2 regions of the Paenisporosarcina sp. FSL H8-0542 genome follow, and region 1 is predicted to be linked to the other one. Evidence: riboswitches for the same ligand, from Rfam matches in the RefSeq annotation. Region 1 holds a riboswitch; the other holds the start of a gene.

Evidence for each region. A riboswitch is a leader RNA that binds a small molecule or an ion and turns the genes downstream of it on or off. The one in region 1 is predicted to bind cobalamin.
Region 2: linked by a shared signal. The riboswitch ahead of MHH33_RS14090 (DUF4430 domain-containing protein) and the one ahead of MHH33_RS14925 (ABC transporter substrate-binding protein) in region 1 are both predicted to bind cobalamin.

Annotation. Positions count from the first base shown of each region.
Region 1 covers NZ_CP152050.1:2,965,434-2,977,944, reverse strand. The annotation lists gene MHH33_RS14955 (PBP1A family penicillin-binding protein) at 1-1,476, opposite strand, end outside; gene speE (spermidine synthase) at 1,764-2,597, shown strand; gene speB (agmatinase) at 2,601-3,473, shown strand; gene MHH33_RS14940 (diguanylate cyclase) at 3,683-4,774, opposite strand; gene MHH33_RS14935 (DUF1934 domain-containing protein) at 5,341-5,763, shown strand; gene argS (arginine--tRNA ligase) at 5,760-7,427, shown strand; cobalamin riboswitch at 7,703-7,892, shown strand; gene MHH33_RS14925 (ABC transporter substrate-binding protein) at 8,037-9,005, shown strand; gene MHH33_RS14920 (iron ABC transporter permease) at 8,998-9,993, shown strand; gene MHH33_RS14915 (adenosylcobinamide amidohydrolase) at 9,996-11,462, shown strand; gene cbiB (adenosylcobinamide-phosphate synthase CbiB) at 11,465-12,421, shown strand; gene MHH33_RS14905 (aminotransferase class I/II-fold pyridoxal phosphate-dependent enzyme) at 12,408-12,511, shown strand, end outside.
Region 2 covers NZ_CP152050.1:2,768,904-2,781,414, forward strand. The annotation lists gene MHH33_RS14090 (DUF4430 domain-containing protein) at 1-2,715, opposite strand, end outside; cobalamin riboswitch at 2,900-3,090, opposite strand; gene MHH33_RS14095 (hypothetical protein) at 3,528-3,659, opposite strand; gene MHH33_RS14100 (DinB family protein) at 3,871-4,380, opposite strand; gene MHH33_RS14105 (hypothetical protein) at 4,619-4,831, opposite strand; gene MHH33_RS14110 (CPBP family intramembrane glutamic endopeptidase) at 4,983-5,819, opposite strand; gene MHH33_RS14115 (hypothetical protein) at 5,915-6,229, opposite strand; gene MHH33_RS14120 (hypothetical protein) at 6,392-6,712, opposite strand; gene MHH33_RS14125 (hypothetical protein) at 6,957-7,295, opposite strand; gene MHH33_RS14130 (tetracycline resistance MFS efflux pump) at 8,110-9,294, opposite strand; gene MHH33_RS14135 (EAL domain-containing protein) at 9,602-11,854, shown strand; gene MHH33_RS14140 (thiamine pyrophosphate-binding protein) at 11,851-12,511, shown strand, end outside.

The DNA.
Region 1 (12,511 bases):
TAGCACGGTCCGAAACGGTTGATCGATGCCGCCATTCGCTATTTTATTAAAAGCGCCAGTCAAGTTTTTCAACGTCACTTCGGACGTGCCGAGTGCCATTGCTGGCGTTTCCTGCACGGAGGTTTCAACTCCTAAGCGCTTTAATAACGATTCAAACGGTTTATAGCCTACCTTCTCAAGTGTTTTTACGGCATATATATTATCTGAAATGGCTATTGCCTGTGCCAATGAAATCGGATGATTCGCAAACTCGCCGTTAACATTTTTAGGCTCGTATTGCGAACGGCCATTGTCATAGGTGAAAATGGTGCGCTCGCTCTCAAGGAATGTCAAAGGGGAGAACCCTTCTTCAAGAGCCGCTGCATATAACAGTGGTTTGATGGTGGATCCAGGTTGGCGTTTTGCCTGAGTCACACGGTTAAATGAACTTTCCGAATAATTGCGCCCACCGATTAATGCCGTTACATAACCTGTTTCAGGTTCCATACTGACAAATCCTACTTCCAGGCTGTCTTTCGGCATCCAGTCAGCGACTACTTCTTCTGCGACTTTTTGATGTTGGGTGTTCAAAGTGGTTTCGATTGTCCAGCCACCTTCAGCGATGGCGCGTCCTTTTTTGGCTAAAATACGATCCGCTTCAGCCCATGCTTCGTCGAGGAAGTAAGGTGCTACCGATTTAGTTCCCTTCCATTCCTCATTTTTCAAAACAATTTGCTCATCACGTGCACGTCGCACGGCTTCTGTTGATACCATTTCCTGTGATTCCATTAAGCCAAGGACTATGTTTTGGCGTTTGTAGGCGTTCTCTTCATTGATCAACGGTGAATAAATACTCGGCCCTTTTGGAATCGAAATGAGCAAAGCTGATTCAGCCAACGTCAGGTCCTTACTTGGCTTGCCAAAATAAAAGCGGCTTGCGGCTTCCACTCCGTACATGCCATGACCGAAGTACACCGTGTTTAAATAACCTTCCAACAATTCATCTTTCTCATAAAAGGTTTCCATACGGTAAGCAAACAGGGCTTCTTTCGCTTTACGAGTCCAAGTTTTATCATGGGTTAAATATAGATTTCGGGCATACTGCTGAGTAATGGTACTCGCGCCCTCCACTTTTTTCATGGCTTTTACATCTTTTAATAAAGCCGTCGCAATTCGTGTGTAATCGAAACCATGATGCTCGTAAAATTCCTGATCTTCAACTGCCAAAATGGCGTCACTTATAAAAGGGGACATCTCCTCTAACTTCACCCAGTAGCGTCTTTGCTCGGCAAAACGGTCCCCGATGGAATGGCCGTTGCGATCTAAAAACACGGTTGCCTGAGGGACGGCAAGAGATGGTGGACCAAGAATTTGTGCATATATACGCAATGCCAAAAGAATAGTGCACAATGCACTGATTGACACAATGGAGTACCAGATAACGGATCGAAGCTTTTGGTGCTTTCGTTTTTTTTGTTGTAAGTCAGCTCGTCGCAATTGCTTTCACTCCGTTCATCCATGCTTTTTAGTAGTATGGTAAATTCATGGGAGGATTAAACGCGTGAATAGAGAAAATGACAAATGCAAAAACGAGTAGTATATCATTTTTAGGCAGCTAAATGATTCAGTTACCAAATCAAAAATAGAACTGTTAAGAAATAATAGTTGCACTTTTGTCAAAAACATCTATACTTTTTCTGTATTTGTTTTTCGGCAGACCGCGTTCACTTTCGCTACATGCCGGGAACGGATCCACTAACCTCGTAAGTAAAGGAGAATGCATTATGGCTGGATTTTGGTTTACAGAAAAACAAACCGAGAACTTTGGCATTACGATGAAGGTGAACCGTACCTTGCATACGGAGCAAACGGATTTCCAATTGCTCGAAATGGCGGAAACGGCTGAATGGGGCAATATGTTATTCCTGGACGGCATGGTAATGACTTCGGAAAAAGACGAATTCGTATACCATGAAATGGTGGCACACGTGCCTTTATTCACACATCCAAACCCAGAGAACGTTTTAGTTGTCGGTGGCGGAGACGGTGGGGTAATTCGTGAAATCATGAAACACCCACAAGTGAAAAAAGCGACACTTGTAGACATCGATGGCAAAGTTATTGAGTACTCGAAAAAATATTTACCAACAATCGCATCAGAATTGGAAAACCCACGTGTCGATGTACAAGTAGGAGACGGTTTCATGCACATTGCTGAATCTGAGAACCAATACGATGTCATCATGGTAGATTCAACAGAACCTGTAGGTCCAGCAGTGAACTTGTTCACAAAAGGCTTCTATGCAGGTATTTCAAAAGCGCTAAAAGAAGATGGAATTTTCGTTGCACAGTCGGACAACCCTTGGTTCACACCAGATTTAATCAAGCAAGTTCAAAAAGACGTGAAAGAAATTTTCCCTATCACTCGTTTATATACGGCAAACATCCCTACGTACCCAAGTGGTCTTTGGTGCTTCACACTTGGATCGAAAAAATACGATCCTTTGACAGTAGAAGATGCACGTTTCCACGAAATCGACACGAAATACTACACGAAAGAATTGCATAAAGCAGCATTCGTGTTACCGAAGTTCGTGAAAGATTTAGCGGGGGAATAATTAATGAGATTTGATGAAGCCTATTCAGGCAATGTGTTTATTAAAAGTCATCCAAATTACGACGAATCACAAGCTGTCATTTACGGCATGCCGATGGACTGGACAGTTTCCTACCGTCCAGGTTCACGATTCGGTCCACAACGTATTCGTGAAGTGTCAATCGGCCTTGAAGAATACAGTCCGTATTTGGATCGTGACCTTGACGAAGTAAATTACTTCGATGCAGGGGATATTCCGTTACCTTTCGGGAACCCGCAAAAAAGTTTGGACGAAATCGAAACGTTCGTGACAAAATTGTTAGCTGACGGAAAAGTTCCAGTCGGAATGGGTGGCGAGCACTTAGTGTCTTGGCCAGTTATGAAAGCTGTCGCTGCAAAGTATCCGGATTTGGCAATCATTCACATGGACGCACATACTGATTTACGTGAATCTTACGAAGGAGAAGCACTTTCACACTCCACACCAATTCGTAAAATCGCCGATCACATCGGTCCAAAAAATGTTTACTCATTCGGTATTCGTTCAGGCATGAAAGAAGAATTTGTCTGGGCAAAAGAAAACGGCATGCACATTTCAAAATTTGAAGTGCTGGAGCCGTTAAAAGAAGTGTTGCCAACATTGGCAGGGCGTCCAGTATACGTAACAATCGACATTGATGTACTTGATCCTGCACACGCACCAGGTACTGGAACAGTCGACTGCGGAGGTATTACATCTCGTGAATTACTGGCGTCTATCCATGCGATTGCAGGTTCAGACGTAAACGTCGTTGGCTTCGACTTAGTGGAAGTAGCGCCAATTTACGATTCATCTGAACAAACTGCAAACACTGCAAGCAAACTCATCCGTGAAATGCTTTTAGGCTGGGTAAAATAAATGCGTAAAGCGCCACTCTAGCTCGACTCCGAAGTTGGAAGCAAAGTTTACTGTGTGCCAAGTAACTGCAGGCACACCGGGAGGCTAAGTTCCTAGCCTCGTGTCGGAGCGCCTTCATGACCCACATCCTGTGGGCCTAAGCGGAGGTGCGACCTGGCGCTTGGAGCTAGACAATAATAAAAGCGTGATGCTCTCATTTCTGAGAAGCATCACGCTTTTTTATTTGTGAAATGAATGACGCGATTACGTCCGTTCGCTTTCGCCTCATACATAGCTGAATCAGCAGCACTATAAAGTTCCTGAATCGTTGAGCCATTATCCGGATAGGAACTGACTCCCACGGATACCGTAATTGAGACTTCCAGGTTATCTGAAACGAGGAATGGGGTGCTTGCCACACAGGAGCGTATGCGTTCACCTAGATAAAGTCCCATTGCAGGAGGGGAATTAGCAATCAATACGGCAAATTGTTCGCCGCCATTTCGTGTGACGTATCCCTCATTTTCCGAAACGAGATCCTTCAGACGCTTGCCAAGTTCCCTTAATATTTCATCGCCCGCTGGATGACCGTAAATATCATTCACTTTTTTGAAAGAATCGATATCGATGGAAATCATGCTGAAAGGCTTGGTTGATTCTGTAATGTAAGAATGTGTCAGCTGATGGAATTTGCGATTATTATAAAGACCAGTCAGATAATCGGTCTCTGATAATAATTCAGTATGACGGATTTTCTTAAAATGCTCGTTTAATTCGATTAAAATGAACAGTACAGTAAAGAATGAAAAGGCGGAATAAATGATATAGTACAGGACTTCGTGAACGTTATTCAATGCTGGATACATGATATAGACGATTAAAAGAGCAGTTTGAGCAGTTGCATAATAAAAATAAAGATGAGCATTTCTAAATGTCATCCTATATTTAAAACTGAACGCCCCAATCACAATTCCCATGAGGATAACGTTCAATCCTGCAAGAATTCCAGTCGTAGTGAATTCCTCCAGGATAAACATCCGTGTCACACCAATAATCAGTCCGCTGATGATAGGAGCAATCGGTCCGCCAAAAATTCCAGAAATCACAATTACTACGTGTCTTGCATCAAGTATAATCAAATCAGACAGATTGACAGCGGATTCCATTAAGATAAAACCAGCCAATCCAGCAATAATTCCAATGATATAAGGATGTGTTTTCGGGAAAGGGAAATTCGATCGCACAACATCTTGGAAGGGCCAATAGGACAAAACCGCGAAAGTGAATAAAATACAAAAGTTAATAAGTAATTCGAAAAGCATGACTTTTCCTCCGTGAGAAATTCTAGCGTTAGTATAACATACCTAAAAAAACGATTAAGTAAATTTTAACAAATTATTACAATATCGATGTCCTTTAAAACGACATTTGAAATAAAGTATATAAATCACTTATAATAAAAAGGTTATAGAAAAGCGTAAAGCGCCGTTTTAGGTCGACGCCGGTGCTGGAAGGTCCGATGCGAAAGTTCACTTTCGCCTGAGGAACTGAAGCTTAGGTGCGGCCTGGCGCTTGAAGCTAGACATAGAAAAGCGTAAAGCGCCGTTTTAGGTCGACGCCGGCGCAGGAAGGTCCGATGCGAAAGTTCACTTTCGCTGAGGAACTGAAGCTTAGGTGCGGCCTGGCGCTTGAAGCTAGACATAGAAAAGCGTAAAGCGCCGTTTTAGGTCGACGCCGGCGCTGGAAGGTTCGATGCGAAAGTTCACTTTCGCCTGAGGAACTGAAGCTTAGGTGCGGCCTGGCGCTTGAAGCTAGACATAGAAAAGCGTAAAAGCATTTCCTTGGTAAGGAAATTAAACAAAATCACAAGGAAGCGGGTGGACTTGTTATGAATACAAAAGTAAAAGTAAGGTTAAAAACGACCATCCGGCAACCTAATGAAGAACCGGAAATCTATGAATTATGGGCAAATGGCACTTTGATTGAAAAAGATGAGACATCCTATTTAAAATATGCGGAAGTTCAAGATGACAAAGATGTGAACACCACTGTCAAAATGGGTGAAACCGAAGCCCTGGTACTGCGAAGCGGCGGAATTAATATGCGTCTCCCTTTTATTAAGGACTCAGAGCAGACAGGCAGTTACGATAGCGAATATGGCATGTTGATGGTGACAACCAATACACGGCAGATGACGTTTGAGCAAAATGAACACGACGGCCATTTTGTCGTTCAATATGATTTAGACGTGAGCGGGCAACCCGTTGGCGAATACACACTTGAATTTCATTACACGGAGGGATCGCAATGAACGCAGTAGAACAAGTTCAACAATCCATTAAAGAAGCATTACAGAAAGCTATATTGAAAGCCGAATTAACTGATTCAGAAGGAATGCCTGGCATTCATTTGGAATCCCCACGTGATAAAGCGAATGGTGATTACGCTACAAACATTGCGATGCAGCTGACGAAGCTTGCGAAGAAGCCACCTCGTGCTATTGCTGAAGCTATTTTGGAAAACCTTGATACAACTGGCACAGTTATCGAGAAAATCGAAATTGCCGGTCCAGGATTTATTAACATCTCAATTCGCAAAGATTACTTGGCGGACGTGGTGAAAGCTGTCTTGGAACAAGGTGCTGATTATGGCCGTTCAAAAGCTGGCGCTGGTGAAAAAATTCAAGTGGAGTTCGTTTCGGCGAATCCAACAGGTGATTTGCATTTAGGGCATGCCCGTGGTGCATCAGTCGGAGATTCATTATGTAATGTATTGGATTTTGCAGGCTATGACGTGTCACGTGAATACTATATCAATGACGCCGGGAACCAAATCAACAACTTGGCACATTCATTGGAAGCGCGCTACAAGCAAGCATTGGGTCAAGATGCTGACATGCCTGAAGATGGCTATCACGGTCAAGATATCATTGATATCGCAAAAGAGATGGCAAGCGAGCATGGCGATGCATTGCTTCAGATGTCTGCTGAAGAACGCTTTGCATTCTTCCGTTCACATGGTCTAAAAGTGGAACTTGCAAAACTTCAAAAAGATTTAGCTGATTTCCGTGTTAACTTTGATGAGTGGTATTCAGAAACTTCTCTATACGAAAACGGCAAGATTGAAGTCGCTTTGGATAAATTACGTGCGAATGGTCACGTATTTGAAGAAGAAGGCGCAACTTGGTTCCGTTCGACAACATTTGGCGATGACAAAGACCGCGTGCTGATTAAAAACGACGGTTCATTCACTTACTTAACACCTGATGTTGCATATCATGAAGACAAAATTGCACGCGGTTTTGATAAATTAATCAACATTTGGGGAGCGGACCACCATGGTTACATCCCACGTATGAAAGCGGCAATCCAAGCACTTGGATATGATCGCGATACGCTTGAAGTAAGCATTATTCAAATGGTTCAATTGTATAAAGACGGCGAAAAAATGAAGATGAGTAAACGTACTGGTAAAGCCGTCACGATGCGTGAACTTGTTGAAGAAGTTGGTTTGGATGCTGTTCGTTACTTCTTCGCGATGCGTTCTGGCGATTCACATATGGACTTCGATTTAGATTTAGCTGTCTCACAATCAAATGAAAATCCTGTGTATTATGCACAGTATGCACACGCGCGTATCAGCTCGATTTTACGTTCTGCTGAAGAGCAAGGATTCAGTGCTTCGGATGCTCAATTGGATTTATTGCAAGCTGAAAAAGAAATAGATGTTCTGAAGAAAATGGGTGACTTCCCGCAAGTTGTGGCTGATGCAGCGAAAATCCGCTCACCACACCGCGTTGCGACATACATCCAAGAACTTGCAGCAACCTTCCATAGTTTCTACAATGCAGAAAAAGTATTGGATGCAACGAACGAAGACATGACACGTGCACGTCTTGCCCTTATTACGGCAGTCCGCACAACTATCGCAAATGCCCTACGTCTGATTGGTGTAAGCGCACCTGAAAAAATGTAATTTTAATAACCAAAGCCATTTCACTCGAAAGATGTGGAATGGCTTTTTTGGTGCCCGGCACCGCATGCAAATTTAACGAAATTCAGATAAGTGAATGCGAAATCTAGATAAACGTATTCGAATTCGAGATAAAGCCTCATGAAATGCAGATAACGCAACTTGAATTCCAGATTTCCACCCTCGAAATGGAGAAATCTTCAATTTCACGCAATCCGAGTCACCCACAAAAACCTTCTCGACACCCATCAGAAATCCTGTATAATGAAAAATGAATTACATAGCCCCAACACGAAGGTGCTCTGCTTCAATCGCAGAGTTAAAAGGGAAGTCGGTTCAAATCCGACGCGGTCCCGCCACTGTATGTGAGAGGAAGCGCATCAAGTCACTGAAGCAAACTTAGCTTTGGGAAGACGCGCCAACCACTGATCACAAGCCAGGAGACCTGCCTACGTGCGCAACACCCGCAACCCTACGAGGATAGGAATGGTGTGAATCAGCTCGTGCTCATTTTAGCAAAAGCCTAAATTCAACCAACCATCTTCCGACAAAAAGCGGAGGATTTTTTTGTGTCCAAAAACATAAACATAAACATCAAGGAGGAAATCAACAATGAAAAAGATTTGGCAATTATGGCTCGCAACTGCGCTTGCAGCGATATTATTAACAGCATGTGGGCAGGAAGAAGCAAAACCTGCAGACAGCAAAACACAAGAGACAGAAGTTGGACAAGAGGCTTCCCAATTTCCTCTAACAATTAAGGATGTCACTGATAATGAAATCACATTGGAAGAAGCACCAAAAGCAATCGTTTCAATGATTCCAAGCAATACAGAAATTTTGTATGCTCTTGGCTTAGAAGAAGAAGTAGTGGGAGTTTCGGATTACGATAACTACCCAGAAGAAGTTGCTTCTAAAGAAAAAATTGGTGGACAAGAATTTAATGTAGAAAAAATTATTTCTTTAAATCCAGATTTAGTACTTGCACATGAATCAGGTCTCGGAGTAGGTGAGGCTGGAATTAAACAATTGCGTGATGCAGGGTTAAACGTGTATGTTGTGAAATCTGCAGTAAGTTTTGATGAAGTGTATGACACGATGGCTACTATTGGCCAAGCGACAGGTAAGATTAAAGAAGCTGAAGAAATGGTACAAACAATGAAGGATGAAGTAGCAACGATTCAAGAAAAGGCTTCAACCATTGAAACGAAGAAAAAAGTATTTGCGGAAATATCTCCAGCTCCAGAAATTTATACAGCAGGTAAAAACACATTTATGAACGAAATGATCGAAATATTGAACGCAGAAAATATTGCATCAGATCTAGAAGGTTGGATCATGATGGACCCTGAAGAAATTGTAAAGCGTAATCCGGATGTAATATTAACAACTTACGGAAACTATGTACCAGATGCAGCGGAGCAAGTTTTGGCTCGTGAAGGTTTTGGTACAGTTACAGCTGTGAAAAACAAGGCAGTAATGGATGTGGATGGTGATACGACAAGTCGTCAAGGTCCTCGTTTAACAGAAGGCTTATTAGAATTGGCAAAAGCAATTCATCCTGAGGTCTTCAGTGAATAAAACCTGGTTTGCCTATGTAGCTTCTGTATTCGTACTGATTGCTGCTGTGCTGGTTGGGGTAACGGCTGGATCGGTTTCGATTCCTGTGCAAGTCTTGTGGAATCCTGACATGGATGAAGCTGCATCAAACATACTTTGGAATATTCGCATACCTCGTGTTGTGCTAGCTGGTTTAGTTGGTGCATCACTTGCTATAGCGGGAGCAGCTTTCCAAGGATTGTTGAAAAATCCATTAGCGGATCCATATACGTTAGGAGTGTCGTCCGGTGCCTCAGTTGGCGCCGTGGTGACACTCTTTTTCGGAATTTCTGTACCCTTTCTAGGCTTGTTCACATTGCCAGTTTTCAGTATGCTCGGTGCTTTTTTAACTATGGTTACTGTTATGAGTTTTGCCAAGCTCATAGACCGCGCGATGAAGATGGAAACGATCATTCTCACAGGAATAATATTTAGTGCATTTTTGGGATCTGTCATCTCTCTTATGATTTCACTTTCAGGTGAAGAGCTCCGTCAAATTATTGGCTGGTTGCTTGGTAGTGTGTCAATGCGAGGTTGGCCCTATGTCACAATGGCATTACCGTTTATGACGATCGGTTTTTTACTATTATGGCTAAATCGACGCGAGCTTAATGCATTAGTTTTTGGCGAGGAACGTGCCATGCATTTAGGTGTAAATGTGAAACGACGTAAAATGATGATTTTAACAGGAGGTTCGATTTTAACTGGTGCTGCGGTATCGGTTTCTGGAACCATTGGCTTTGTTGGTCTCGTCGTTCCACATATGACACGTATGTTGTGGGGATCGGATCATCGTCATGTATTACCCTTATCATTTATAAATGGTGCTTCATTACTCATTATTTGTGACTTAGTGTCGCGAACCATAATTTCACCGTCTGAGCTACCAATAGGCGTAATTACAGCCTTCATTGGTGCACCAGTGTTTGCGTTTATTTTTTGGAAACAACGAAGAAAGGTGGGTGCGTAATCATGCTAAAAGTCGAAGGATTAACAGGTGGTTATCACGACTCACCGGTTGTAAAAGACGTGTCTTTTCATGTTGTTAAAGGGGAAGTTCTTGGGATATTAGGTCCAAATGGGAGTGGAAAGTCGACCTTACTGAAAATCATTAGTGGTGTACTTCCTTTGAAAGCAGGTACGGTCAAATTAGGTAGCAAACCAATCGAAACATATACTACAAAAGAACTCGCTAAGCATATGGCTGTGTTACCTCAATTACACGCAAATGCTTTTTCATATACAGTGCGAGACACGATTTCTCTGGGGAGATACCCTCATCAAAGTGGATTCTTTTCATCTTGGTCTGAGAAAGACGAGCAAGCAATTCAAGATGCAATGCAGCTAACCGACGTGAAAATGTATGAGCATGTCTATCTCGATCAGCTTTCTGGAGGAGAACAACAACGTGTTTTTGTGGCGCAAGCACTTGCACAGCAAGCAAAAGTGTTATTACTGGATGAGCCAACAAACCATTTAGACATTGCACATCAACAACAATTGTTGGACACGATTAGAATGCAAGCCACTAAGAATGGATTAACAATCATCTCAGTATTTCATGACATAAATTTAGCTTCCTTGTATTGCGATCGGTTGTTATTAATGGAAGATGGCGAAGTGAAAATAATTGGTGAACCGCATGCGGTACTAAAACAAAAACAGCTAGAAAGTGTCTACAAAGCTCGGGTAAGAAGCCACCCACATCCAGAACAACCGAAACCACAAATTACATTATTGCCAAATTTGAGTGAATTGCAGGAAGAGCACATCATTAAGAAAGACCATTTTGCTGTGTCAAATGAGTATGTGGTCATGCAAGCAAACTTCCCATTAAAAACAGTATCATCAGCAGTTGTAAATCCGGGGTTTGGTTGGTACCGTACGTTTGTTAATCGTCATGTGAAAGCTGATTATGAATGTGACGATAGCACAAACGAGATGTTTGATTATCTGCAAGCACAAGGATTTCCGACAACAGATACAGTGGGAATGATGACGGCTGTTCAAACGAAACATGTGGTCATTGAAGAGTATGGTGGAACTTTTGGATCCATTATCATTGCCGTTACAGCGGGCGTAGGAAATGCAGTGGATGTGTCAAAAGCATTTGACCGCGAAGACGAACTTTATGTAGGTACGATTAATACCTGGATAATTGTCAATGGGAAATTATCTGACGAAGCATTCATTCAAGCTATGATTACAGCGACAGAAGCAAAAACAAAAGCTCTTCAAAACGAAGATGTAAGAGACTCTATAACAAATACACTTGCAACTGGAACCTCCACGGACAGTTTACTTATAGCGGCTACCCAAAAAGGGGATCTTTTACCGTATGCTGGACCTATTACAGAGCTAGGGAAATGCATTGGGCGAGGCGTTTTTGAGTGTACTACACTAGCTATCAAACGTTATAAAGTAGCGAAAGGACTTTAAGTATGTCTGCTCATATCATCGCGCTTACTTTCGGCTTACTCCTTGATCGAATAATAGGTGATCCACCCAATTGGACACACCCGGTTCGATGGATTGGTAGATTAATAACAAATTTAACTACTTTGTTGAATAAAGGCCGTCATCGAAAAATCAAAGGAATAATCCTTTTGATATCGGTTGTTGCGGTTACATTCGCTAGCGTATTTGCCTTGGTGTTCACAGCATACAAGATTCACTTTGTTTTTGGCATCGTTGTTGAAAGTATTTTGTGTGCAATAGGGTTTGCCCAAAAAAGCTTGAAAGACGCCGCGATGTCCGTTTATCAACCACTAGTTAATGGTGACTTGAAAGAAGCTAGAATGAAACTATCATGGATTGTCGGTCGCGATACTGAAAAGTTATCTGAATCAGAAATTACACGAGCTGTGGTAGAAACTGTCTCAGAAAATACAAGTGACGGGATAACAGCTCCACTTTTCTTCGCATTTCTTTTCGGGGCACCTGGGCTTTGGTTATATAAAGCAGTGAATACCTTAGATTCGATGGTGGGTCACGAAAATGAGAAGTTTCAAGACTTTGGTTATGCTTCTGCCAAAATGGATGATGTGTTGAACTATATCCCGAGCAGAGTCACAGGCTATATCATTCTTACATGGACAAAAAATTTTAGTAAACAAACCCTTCGCACTCGATTAGCTAATTGGTGGAAAGATGCCAAAAAGCATCCAAGCCCAAATAGTGGGTACTTGGAAGCTGCGACTGCCTATCAACTTGGCGTGCAACTGGGAGGTCTTAATATGTATAAAGGAATTCCTTCTAACCGTCCACGTATGGGAATTTCAGAAAACCCGCTTCGAGCAATTCATATTTTATATACAATCCGTCAAATGCATATCGCTATATTTCTGTTTTGGATAATGATGATGGTTATCGGGGGTGTTTTAAGTGGCATTACCTAACCATGGTGCAAATCCACATCATCTATATAAAAGTTTGGGAATTAATCCTCCCGAACGAATGATAGACTTTAGTGAAAACGTCAATCCATT
Region 2 (12,511 bases), 200 kb from region 1:
TTCTTTCGTTTGCTGGTATTTCGCTAGAGCTTGCAGCGCCATGGCAGTCATGTCGATATCACTTGCAGCTCCATCCGTCAGCGGAAAGCCACCATCGCCGTTCTGTTCCGCAAGCAGCCAATCCACCAGCTTTGCTTTCGTCCATACCGCATTCGCAGGAACTTCGTAATTTTTTGAGTCCAAGGCAAGCAAAGCGAAAATGACACCGTTTGTCCCTTGCATCGTCATGCGTTCATTGTTGTAGATTTTTTCAATGAAGTCATATCCCGCGATATTTCTCGGATTTTTCCCGATCGAGGTGATGGCCAACGCCATCCGCTCATAGTCGGTGACTTTCCTGAACTCTCCTTTTTCCGCCTTTACATAGCTCTCGAACGCAGCGTAGTAAGAAGCTGGAACTTTTTGAGCCGCCCTCGCCAAACCAAGTACATCCCAATCGATGAAATGATCATAATTAGTGAAATCACGGGTTTTTTCGATCCATTTTGCTGCATTGGCAATTGATTTTTGTATCTCGATCTGGTTGTTTCCATTGCTATTGCCGTTTCCGGGACTGCCGCCCCCTCCGTTATCCGGAATATTTCCTTGTCCTAGATCATGCCCAAGATCCTTCGTATATTGCCAGCGGAGAACATCTCCGTCTTTCAACACATAGTTCCCTGCACTGTATTCCGGGAAGGTTCCGTTGACCGAATACATCCAACCACTTTGTGAACCATGGTCAAACTCCCCAAGATTTTCTATCGCCTGAACGTAAAGCCCAGCCCCGGATCCAATATAATCAATGGATACCCCTTTTTGGTCGGCCACTCTTTTCAATAATGTGAACGCAGTATCACCATTTTGCAGTGCCACTTCCATAGGCACGATGATATCTCCCAGACCTATTGTGCGCTTCTCGACGGACAGTGTGACCGTTTTGTCCGACGGGATGGCACCGCTGTCGGGGTCTTCCTCAATGATGATCTTACTTGATTGGCGCAGGAGCCTTGGATAACTACCGTTAATGTCTTTCGTGACCTTCAGCTCATACGTCCCGACCCTTGCTTTTTCACCAGGTATGCGTGCGACTCCGTTGGCATCCGTTCTGAATGTCTCCCCATTGAAGTGGATGGCCGCGTCCTTGATCTTCGCTACCTCGTTCTCTTTTTCCAGTTCCCAGGAACGGTTGTACACATTGTATTCTGCCGTCACCGTAACTTCAATTTCATCGCCTTCAAGTAATTTCGGCGCAATTGAAATGTTTGGGCGGAGGGTCAATTCCTCCACTTCATCGGCTATATCGATATCTTGGTAAATGTCCCCCACGTTCCCGTAAAACCAGACGATTTCATCTCCGTCTTCAATCGGGTACTCTCCGACAGACACACCCGGATAGTCATCATTCACTATATACTGCCAGCCATCCCAGGCCCCGAACGTCGCTTGTTCCTCTGGCCCTATTTTGGCAATATAGGAACTCGATCCTTCAAACGGGATGCTTGCTTCGGCAAGCGCCTGCTCCGTCGCATCGAAAGCATCGGCGGCTTCCATGAATGTCTCCACTTGGACATCTTTATTCATGAGTAGCGTATCGTTGATTCCTTCCACTCTTACCGAGACATTCGTTTGCTTGTCCAGTTCTTGCTCCTTGTAGTCTTTCAGCCGCACGAAAGTCGACTTTCCTGCAACGGCATCAGAGATGGCAAGCAATCCTTGCTCGGTTGCCAACTGCCAGGAGCCCAAAGTGTTCTCCTGCCAAGTAAATCTGCCATCAGCCATTTGATAGCGGTCCACAAATCGTTCAATCAGGTTGACCGATCCGAGCTGCGTCGTTTCCATGGTCCACTTTTCCGAGAAGAGGTCCTCGCCTACCGCCGCCAAGCCATTGATGATAGGCGCGACGCTATTGGAGTTTTCCCCGAACATCTGCCCCATGACTTCGCCCGTGGCTTTGTTCCGGTTGTCATGTATCCCTTGGACCGCCTTGTCGACAGCGGCTTTCACATCCGGCCGGTCCAAATGTGGGGCTAGGGCGATCAGTATCCACCCTGTCACATCGGAATCGCCAAAGTATCCTGTCGTGGCATTTTGCTTACTCAATATATATTGGATATGTTTATCCTGGTCATACTCCGCTTCCATCAGATCAAGCGCGACCATTGCCCAAGGCTCTCCCCAAATAGTAAAGAAAGATCCGTTCTCTTTCTGCTTCGCAACTAAATCATGCACTATGTCCCGTGTCCCGAATTTATATGGGTTTTTGCCCAAAACGATGGAACCGATAACAATTCCTGCATCCTCGTTCGAGGAAGTAGTCACCTTTTCCTTGCCGACGGTCCAATAAGACGCTGGATTCCATGGGGAAGCATTTTCTTTCCATGGAACGTCGTTTTCCAAGTCCGTCCCTGCACCCCATAAAGCGGACATCAGCCAATAATTGCTATGTGAAGTCCCTTTGGAATAGTCAGGGGGGTTCTGTATGTAGTAGTTTTTCGTTTTCTCGATTGCTTGTTCCACTTTTGCTCTTATCTCGGCGCTACGGTCGGTTTGTGTCGACTGCGTTTGTGTATTAATTTGCCCTTCGGCAAGCTGGCCTCTCGTCTCCTGAGGCAGCGAAGCATTTCCGCTTTCCCCTATGGCTCCTGCCTGGATCGGTGAAATCAAGGACCCGAGCATAATCAATGCCAATAATGCAGGAAGAAGGCGTCGCAATTTCTGTGTGTAGGTAGTCAAGTGATGATTCTCCATTTCTCATAGAATTTTTGATTAACGTGTTGTTGCGGTTCCGTGAAATCCTCCCTTTTTCGAAATCAAACAAAAAAAGCGCTTACCCCCGGAAGAAAGGTAAGAGCCTTTGTATTCTCACAAATTCAAAAAGAAATTCAATGATCCACAATGCAACCTTTTCCCGGAAGGTATTCTACATCTATATTTAGGCAAGTCTCCTGACTTATGAGGTTGGTACGTTTCTTCCGCCTTCCCAGTTTTTCAACTAGTGGCTCATGGAAGTCACTCCCTCAATTACAGTGGCCGGACCGTCCAGGATTTTAACCTGGTTCCTTTTTAATCTTTACCCGCAAGTAAAGAACCAAAATATATAACTATTCAATTATTAAATCGCTTTCATTATAGTTTAATGGAAATAGAATTACAATAATTGAATTGGTAAAGTTTGCCTACAAAAAACGGATGATTTTTTATATAGAGATAAAGTGGGGGTTATCGCTCCTACGATTAAAAAGTCTCCAGGACTCATCATCCTCTTCTGAAGTGTCTGGGAATAATTCCAATATATAACTTTTCGATAAATAGACCTTTAGCCCACCTACTTCATCTGAGTCAATGATTTCAACAATCAAATGTTCTTTTCCTAAAATATCCTGCTATGCGTTGGTAGTACCATTAGTTCAAAATGCTTCTTATTCATTTGGTAAATTAATCCTCTTATTGAACTAACCTGCCTCGTTTGTTCAATAAGAAAAAGCTGCCTAAGCAGCACGAGGATCTTCAACTAAAGCACCCGTTAGTTGAATAAGAAGTTTTATTTAATTCTCTTGATGTTTTTTCTTATACATCTCTTTTAGTACATCTACATATTTATCGCTTGTAAAGTCATCTTTTCCGTCTTTTGCCATTTCCAAATATGCGGCGGTCATCATTTCAATGCTTTTTAGCATCTGACTCATCTAAGGCAATGATTTTTTCTTTTGTTTTTCTAAATCCAACATAAATTATCTCCTTAGTTCTGAATGAAACTATAGTAAATTCGCTATAAGGGGTAGCGTCAGGAAAATGCAGATTTACAACGTTAAGGAAGTTTCAATATTAAAAAACCTAATTTCTCATTTAATGCTGAAAAATTAGGTTTTTTCATTAATAGAAAAAGACTTATAAGTATTTATCACTAATCACTTTCATATGGTGTAACTCGTGCCCGGCAATACCATATGCAATGGTACCTATCGAAACTGGGCTGTTCATTACAGTTCCATTACGAACCCACGCTGCATCATCAATGGTTGAAATAAGGCTTAACGTGTTGGAGCGTACTGTGTCAAAACCAGCTAGTAACTGCTCCCAGGATAATTTGTTGAAGTTTGCCGCAGCAACGTATTGATCCTGATCCATTGCTGGGAGTGGTGCACTTTCATTTCGTGCAATGGCAAGCATTCGATACGACATCACACGTTCCGAGTCGGTCATATGCCCAATCACTTCTTTTAAAGTCCATTTCCCTGGAGCGTACGACTTCCTTGCTGCCTCCTCTGATACGCTGCTTAAGAGGGTAATGGTCTTAGTTCGTTGCTTACTAAGTATTTCTTCAATATCTCCATCTGGCACAAGACTAACAAACCTAGCATGCTCTGGATTTTCAATAAATAATGGTCGTGGACGCACAAGAATCCTCCTCATCGGAATAGTTAATTATGGTTCTAGGCAAATATTCGACAGTAAGAAGATATTTCCTTCATTATCTGTACAACTGATTTATGCAGTTAACATAATACAGATAATAATGGATTAATTCACTTTTTATTCCACTAACCTGCCCCGTTAGTTCAATAAGAAAAAAGAGCTGCCAAAGCAACTCCACGATCTTTAACTAAAGCACCCGTTAGTTGAATAAGGAAAATGTTTATCTCTTTCGCTTTTCTAGCCAAGGTTGGATTTTCTTTTCAATTAATTTAACTCCAATATAAGCATCCAAGACACCAACTAATAAAACAATAATTATCATACTTATACCAGTAGAATCAGCATTTACAATCGGTTTGAAAATTCTAAAAACGACAGATAAAAGAATGGGTGATGTTATTACAACCCAAACAACTACAAAAATGTTAACCACTTCAAACGCCTCTTTTAATATTTATTTTAGGATAAGATAAAAGTTTTCTTTAGCTAACATGCCCCGTTAGATGAAAAAGAAAAAAGGGCTACCAAAGCAGCCCAAAGATTTTTACAAAAGCACCCTTTAGTTGAATAAGAAAATATCCGTCTTATTCAATAACCAAAAGCTTAACTTGCTTCCAACCTCTAATAAATATTAGTAGAAGGAAAAATGTAATAGCAAATGTAATCGGTCCGTACAATGCTAATTCCCCTATCAATTGTTCTCTCGAGGGCATGGCTAAATCAGTCAAATTTGGAGAATCGAATGTACTCAAAAGAATAGCTACAAGGTTTATTACTGCATGTAAAATAATTGGTATCCAAATGTTTTGTTTCAATAGATAAAAATAAGCTAACATACATCCCATAAGAAATGCATGAGCTATTCCAATGAAACCACTATGTACTATGGCGAAAATAAGAGAAGAAATTAATATTGCAGTAATAGGCTTAAATCTTTTTGTTAACTTTCTTAGCACTATACCTCTAAAAAACAGCTCTTCCCATATTGGAGTTAATATCGCTGTAGAGATTATAGGTATTATTAAACTTAATGCACTCCTAGATACGGGTTCAATATTTTGTTCAGAAAGAAAGTTAATAAAATAATCAAAAAGTGATGGGAATAGAATAACGAACAGCGTAAAACTAATTGCTGCTATGAAAGTAAAATTAATTTTTAAAATGATACTCAAAGAGACATATTTTGCCCATTTGATACCTGACATACTCTTTTTAAGAGAAACATTATTAAATTCAATTCTATACTTTTTAATTTGGTAGATGAAATAAATCAAGATGGCTATTTTTAAAACTAACACAAGTGTTCCGTTTGGATAATTCTTTAACATAAAACCAAAAAAAATTATTCCCGAAATCACTATAGACATATAAAAAAGAACAAATGACGTAATATTAAATTTCCGATAATTGTCTACATCCATTTACAAATCTCCCCCACTAAATTTTACCACAAAAAATCTTATCTCTTATTGAACTAACCTGCCCCGTTAGTTGAAGATGAAAACGGAATACTATTTCACCAATTTAATATCAACATTAAAATGCTTGAAATGAGGAATACAACAAAAAAGGCAAGGATGTAATATGTTTTTCCTTGTTGCTGTGTCTTATGTTTCTTTTCATAATCCTTCCAACCAATAAACACACCCAAAAACATTCCTATAATTCCAAAACGTAAAATCGCTATAAAATAATCAAGAAACGGTTTATACGTAATTAGTTGACCACCGTTATCTACCTCTTGAATTTCTTTGTAACTAACAAATAGAATGGAAACAGCCAATCCGAACACTAACCCATACAGACCTGATTTTCTTAATACTTTTTCCATAGTTCTCCCATCTCCCTTCTCCACAAAATGTCCCAATTGTTGAACAAAAGTTATACCACACTCTTCAACTAACCTGCCCCTTTAGTTCAATAAGAAAAAAGGCTTCACCCCTTATTGAAGTAAAGCATCCGTTAGTTTAAGTACAATTTTTCACAAACTTCGTTAATTATTTACTATATTTTGTTCCCCAAACTTTTCCTTCGTGTTTATTAAAACTAAAATCATATTTACTACACTTAATAATAGAACAACTAAAAACATATAGAAGATAATTGGGTCTCCTCCAGATGGAACTTCATCCGCTATATATCCCGAAATAAACATATTTACTCCCGATACGATACAAGAAACAAATACCAACATACTGACTGAATATCCACTTATAACGGACTTTTTCAATAATATTAAAATTAATGTAACTAACAAACTAAAAATAAAAACACCAATTGAAAATTTAAGATAATAAAAAACATCTACTAACATTAATTCAGCTCCTTTTCAAATTTGACGTTTACACATATTACCAAGTTCCACAATGATAACCCTACTCATTATTTTCATAATTCCTCGAGCAGTTATTCAACTAGACTGCCCCGTTAGTTCAATAAGAAAAAGGGCTGAATAATCAGCCCGATGATCTTTAACTAAAGCACCAGTTAAATAGTTGAAGTGTAAAGTCATCAATTTAGTTTATATAGTGGTTCTGCAAGAAAAATATAAAGTTGTTTTAACTTAAATTATTTCCCCATAAAGCATTTAGAAATACCATATATAACGTGAAGAATCCTGTTAATATAGTGAAGCTTAACGGGATAATTCTTAAGGTTTCGTTTTTTCTAATTGTTATTATAAAAATAGCAAAAGAAAGGATTGCAACAACATAAAAAAGATAAATCATAAGATAGTGAGTTAGTGGTCCCAAAAATAATCCAAGTACCGCAAATTGAATTAAAAAGGCTAATATAGAAATAGCAACCCACTTTAGTCTACTTTTGATGGATACTATATTTTTAATTGAGAAAAGTACTGAAATTAATACAATTGCAACAAGCAGCCATTCATACAAGTAGAACAATGATTCTTTGTGGACGGCAAAATAATATCCAAGAGCGGATAATGGTATGATTGTGAGCAGTAAATATCCATTTAGTTTGAGATAAAAGGTTTCGTTAATTTTCTTCTCCTCCTTTTAAATTCCCCATTTACGCCCAGTATTAAGATAACAGTCCAATTAATTTTAACAGATAATTCCATAAATCAAAATAATTTCTTTTAGTAAACTGACCTCTAAGCCACCCATGCAGCGAATAATCACTGCACCACAAAGGATGAAAATTTGTTCTTAATGGGTATAAATCACTACGGATGACGAAGAAGGTCGATGAACTATGGTGCCATAGAGCCCAACCGTTAGTCTGACTCCAACGACCACGGTGCATCACAAAACTGTCGCCCCAATATGAGTAGCACTTACGGGATATTTATCCTACTTTAGTTACTGCACCAGACTTGCCTTTATTCTTAGTAGATTGGAGATACTTCTCGATTTACTTACCAACTCCAAATAATTTCTCTTAAGGCTCAGCTTTTTTCGGGGTCCTTTTGATATGCACTATTATTGATTTTGAGCGTTTTTTAATTTTCATGTGAGTTCAATAAGTTAAAAAAAGAGCGTTATTCCTACTCGGATCATCGCAACTTTATTTCAAAACTACAATAGAATAAAAACCTCGTATTTTGTTTGATCAAAATACGAGGTTTCACCTGTTAATTACTATTCATTTTTATTTAATAGCTCCCAGCTAAACTGGCCAAAAGCCTTTTCTGATTGTGACACCCTACGTTCATATTGTCGAACTAACCTATCGAACGCAATAAATTCACTTCACAAATTGGATTGATTTCTGATTCCTCTGCCACACGACACTTACCAAGATTGTAATCCCTAGTACGACGAATCCTAGCAAGAAAGGATATATAATATTCACGTCATATAAAACACCAGCAAGTAGCGGTCCAACTACGTTACCAATACTCATATAGGCGTTATTCATCCCCATCGCGAAGCCTTGTTCATTACCTGCTAGCTTTGAGATCAGCGTATTCAGCACTGGTCTCAAAATAGAAGTTGCAAGGAACACCACTAACGTAATCATAAAGAACAGCACATAGGTGGAGGCAAATAAAGATAAGAAGAAACATAAAGCTGTCAGGGCGATAAAGAAATTCAAAATGATTCCTTCACCATACCTTCGAACGAGACGATCCACCACCAATAATTGCATCACAACGCTGACAATCCCTGTTGACGTCACCATCACTGCAATCTGTTTCGGTGTTGCGCCAAATTGATTATCCACAAACAGACCTAATACCGATTCATATGCCATCAACCCAAAACTCATGACGAGTGTAATAACAAGTGGGATAAAATAAGGCTTTTGTACAGACTGTGCAAGTTTTTTCACCATTGATTCCTGTTTAACTGCGCCTAAAACATCTCCAGTTTCCCTGCTTTCCTTCAATACAATTATTGAGAATATCACAGACAACAACGATACCAATGCGGAAACGAGTAATGGAAGCTTCAAGTCATAATCCGCCAAAAACCCTCCGATTCCAGGTCCAATGACAATTCCGAGTGACATCGCTGCGGAAATGTAACTATTCCCTTTTGCACGCTGATCCATAGTCGTAATATCTGCTACATAAGCGAAAATCGCAGGAATTAATAAGGCTGCTCCGATACCGCCTATCACTCGCGATGTATACAGCACCCATATTGAATCCGAGAAATAAAACACAAACATGGAAAGCGTTAATCCGCTTAGACCTGCAATAATCATCTTCCGTCGACCAACTTGATCTGCCCACTTACCGGCAATCGGTGACATGACGAACTGTGCCCCCGCAAAGATGGCAATCATAAGACCTGCCGCCATGCCCCCTTCACCAATCGACATTAGATAGGCTGGCAGTATCGGAATGATTATGCCAAAACTCCCTATTGCGATAAACATATTTATCATTAAAACAATTATTTTCTTTCGTTGATCTTGCATCATAACTATTCCTCATCTCATTTAACATACTTTCCTATCTAACCCTACCTACCAGTCAAACGTCAACTCTTTCGGTTCATTTACTTGAAATGTAATCTTTTTTTATGTTGGGTACGATTGTGACGAATTAAACAACTTTTTCGACTATATTCGACTTTATTCATTATTTGGTAGGTAAAATCCTTCTTATCAACTATAATAAAAAGGAGTACTAGCTACTATAATACAAAAATATTGTTATATATTGTAAAACCTTGAATTATTTACTTAAGACACTTTGCAAAAACCTTATTATAAAGGGGGGATTTGAATGCAAGCACAACAATTAAATTTACAGCTAATTGAACAGTCGAAAATGCGATGTGAAGAATGGGGATTGGATCCGACGATTATTCCCGACCCTTTTGAAATTGGCCATGAACAACTACAACAAATTCAAAAAGAAAATAAAGAAGTCTTGAAAGTGGTGGAATTTTTTATTCCAGAATTTTTGAAGATGGTAAAAGGAACTCCACTTTTGATTGTTGTTACCGATAATCAGGGCATCGTTACCTATATGGAAGGTGACAATACGATTAAAGATGTCATTCAACAACTTGGCTTCAGAACAGGCGTTCAGTTTACGGAGAAATACAATGGAACGAATTGTATCAGTCTTGCACTGAACCACAATCAACCGGTGGAAGTAGTAGGCTCTCAACATTATCATGATTTCCTCTATCAGTCGGCTTGTTATTCCGTGCCAGTTACAGATCATCGTACGAACGGCACTCTTGGAACAGTTTCCATTATGACCGCTTTGAATTTTGAAGACCCTCTACTCCTTTCCTTGCTTTCGATTGTCGGAACGAGTATCGAACGTGAAATCCAATTGCAAGAACAAAACAAAGATTTGAATGTGCTGAACCAAGTGTTAACGGAATCCTCACATACTGCCATGATTTTGACGGATCATTATGGTCGTATTATGGAATTTAATCCATATGCAGAAAAACTGACAGGATTGAAACGCCAAGATGTGATTAAAAAGCCTGCGTCTGAGCTGGCTATTCTTAAGGATTGGATAGATCAAATCATCCAAACGAAAGAAAGCTTCTCCGATATCGAAGTGAAATTCCAAAAACCGGATTCGTCAAAAGAAACCATATGTCTATTTGACGGCCGTCCAATTTACAGTGTGAATCAATATTTCATCGGGACAGTCTGCAGTTTCCGGGACATAACGGAACGCTATGAAAACCAATTGATCATGCAACATCACGCACATCATGATGATTTAACAACATTGCCTAATAGACGCTATTTCCATAACTATATAAATGGCATTCTGGATTCATCCGATGGGAAAAATATTTCATTGGCGGTTTTCCTGCTAGATCTTGATCGTTTTAAATTAATCAATGATACATTGGGTCATGCAAAAGGTGATACGTTACTTGTTGAAATCGCTCAAAGATTAAATCATTATTTACTCGACAAAGGAAAGCTGTTTCGAATGGGTGGCGATGAGTTTACCATCGCTTTGACAGATTTCAATTCAGTTGATGAAATAAAAAAAATTGCCGACGATATTATTGAAGTCGTTCGGAAACCATTTTTCCTTCAAAACCTGGAGTTTCATGTTAGCACGAGTATCGGTATCGCCCTCTATCCAAATGACGGGTCAGATATCAATACCCTATTCCTACATGCAGATACTGCTATGTACCGTGCAAAAGATCAAGGGAAAAACGGTTACTGCATATACAATTCGGATATGAACGAGGAATCTCTCAAGAAACTGACGCTCGAATCGGAGCTCGAATTAGCCATAAAAAATAACGATCTTATCCTGCATTACCAACCGCAGATTGATTTGCACACTAAGCAAATTGTGGGAGTTGAAGCCTTATTACGCTGGAATCATCCTGAACTCGGACTTATTCCTCCAGCTGATTTCATTCCACTAGCTGAAGAAATGGGATTGATGGTACATCTTGGTGAATGGGTACTCAATCACGGCTGCCGTCAAATGAAAAAGTGGCACGATCAAGGCATGACGTCATTGAAACTATCCATCAACTTGTCTCCTCAGGAATTTTTAAAGCAACGTCTTGTGGATAAAGTCAAACAAGTATTGCAAGAAACTGGGCTTGCACCACATGGTTTGGAACTGGAAATCACGGAATCTATGACAATGGATGTTATTCGTTCCACATCAATCTTGGAAGAATTGCATGAGCTTGGTATCCAGATAGCCATGGATGACTTTGGTACAGGCTACAGTTCACTTAACTACTTGAAGAACTTCCATATTCATCGTCTGAAAATTGATCGAAGTTTCATTCGTGACATGCTGAATGGACCGAAAGATGGCCAAATCGTTAGCACCATCATTTCCATCGCACATGCGCTGAATCTAAAAGTCATTGCAGAAGGCGTAGAAACAAAAGAACAGCTTCATTTCCTTGAAAAATTACAATGTGACGAAATACAAGGCTACTATTACAGCAAACCGTTATCAGCTACCGATCTCGAAAAAAAATATGAATTTAATTCATCTAGAGGTGTCATTCATCCATGAAATCAATTGCATCATTATTGGTCGAACACTTAAAATCATTTCAAGTAACTCACGCATTCGGTATTCCCGGTAAAGCGGTTGTTCCTCTTCTCCTTGCAATGGAAAAGAACGAACTTGAATTCGTATTAAGCAGACACGAATCTGGCGCTGGCTTCATGGCTGCAGGTTATGCACGCCAGAACAATACGCTTGGGGTCGCGGTCGGAACTTCAGGACCAGGTGGCACGAACTTGCTGACTGCTGCTGGACAAGCAAAAGCCTTCCACCTGCCGGTACTTTTCATTACTGGACATCCTTCAGTCAAAGATTCAGGACGTGCCATGGGTCAGGATTCCAGTATTTTCGGGACAGATCTTGTAAAAATGTTTGAACCAGTTACTCTTTTCAGCGCAAGAGTCGAACGAGCTGATCAGTTCCAAGTATACTTCCAGCATGCACTTCAAAAAGCACTGACTGGAACAAAAGGTCCTGTTCATCTTTCCATCCCTGCTGACGTGTTGATGGAAGAAATCGAGCCCTTTACATTATCGCTTCCGGCCTTGGAACCGGCGGTCTCGCCATACATGGGAGAAGTGAAATCCTTGCTGGAGCAAGCGAAAAGACCTCTCCTGTTCCTAGGGAAAGGTGTGCATATTTCACAGGCTTATGACGAAGTTA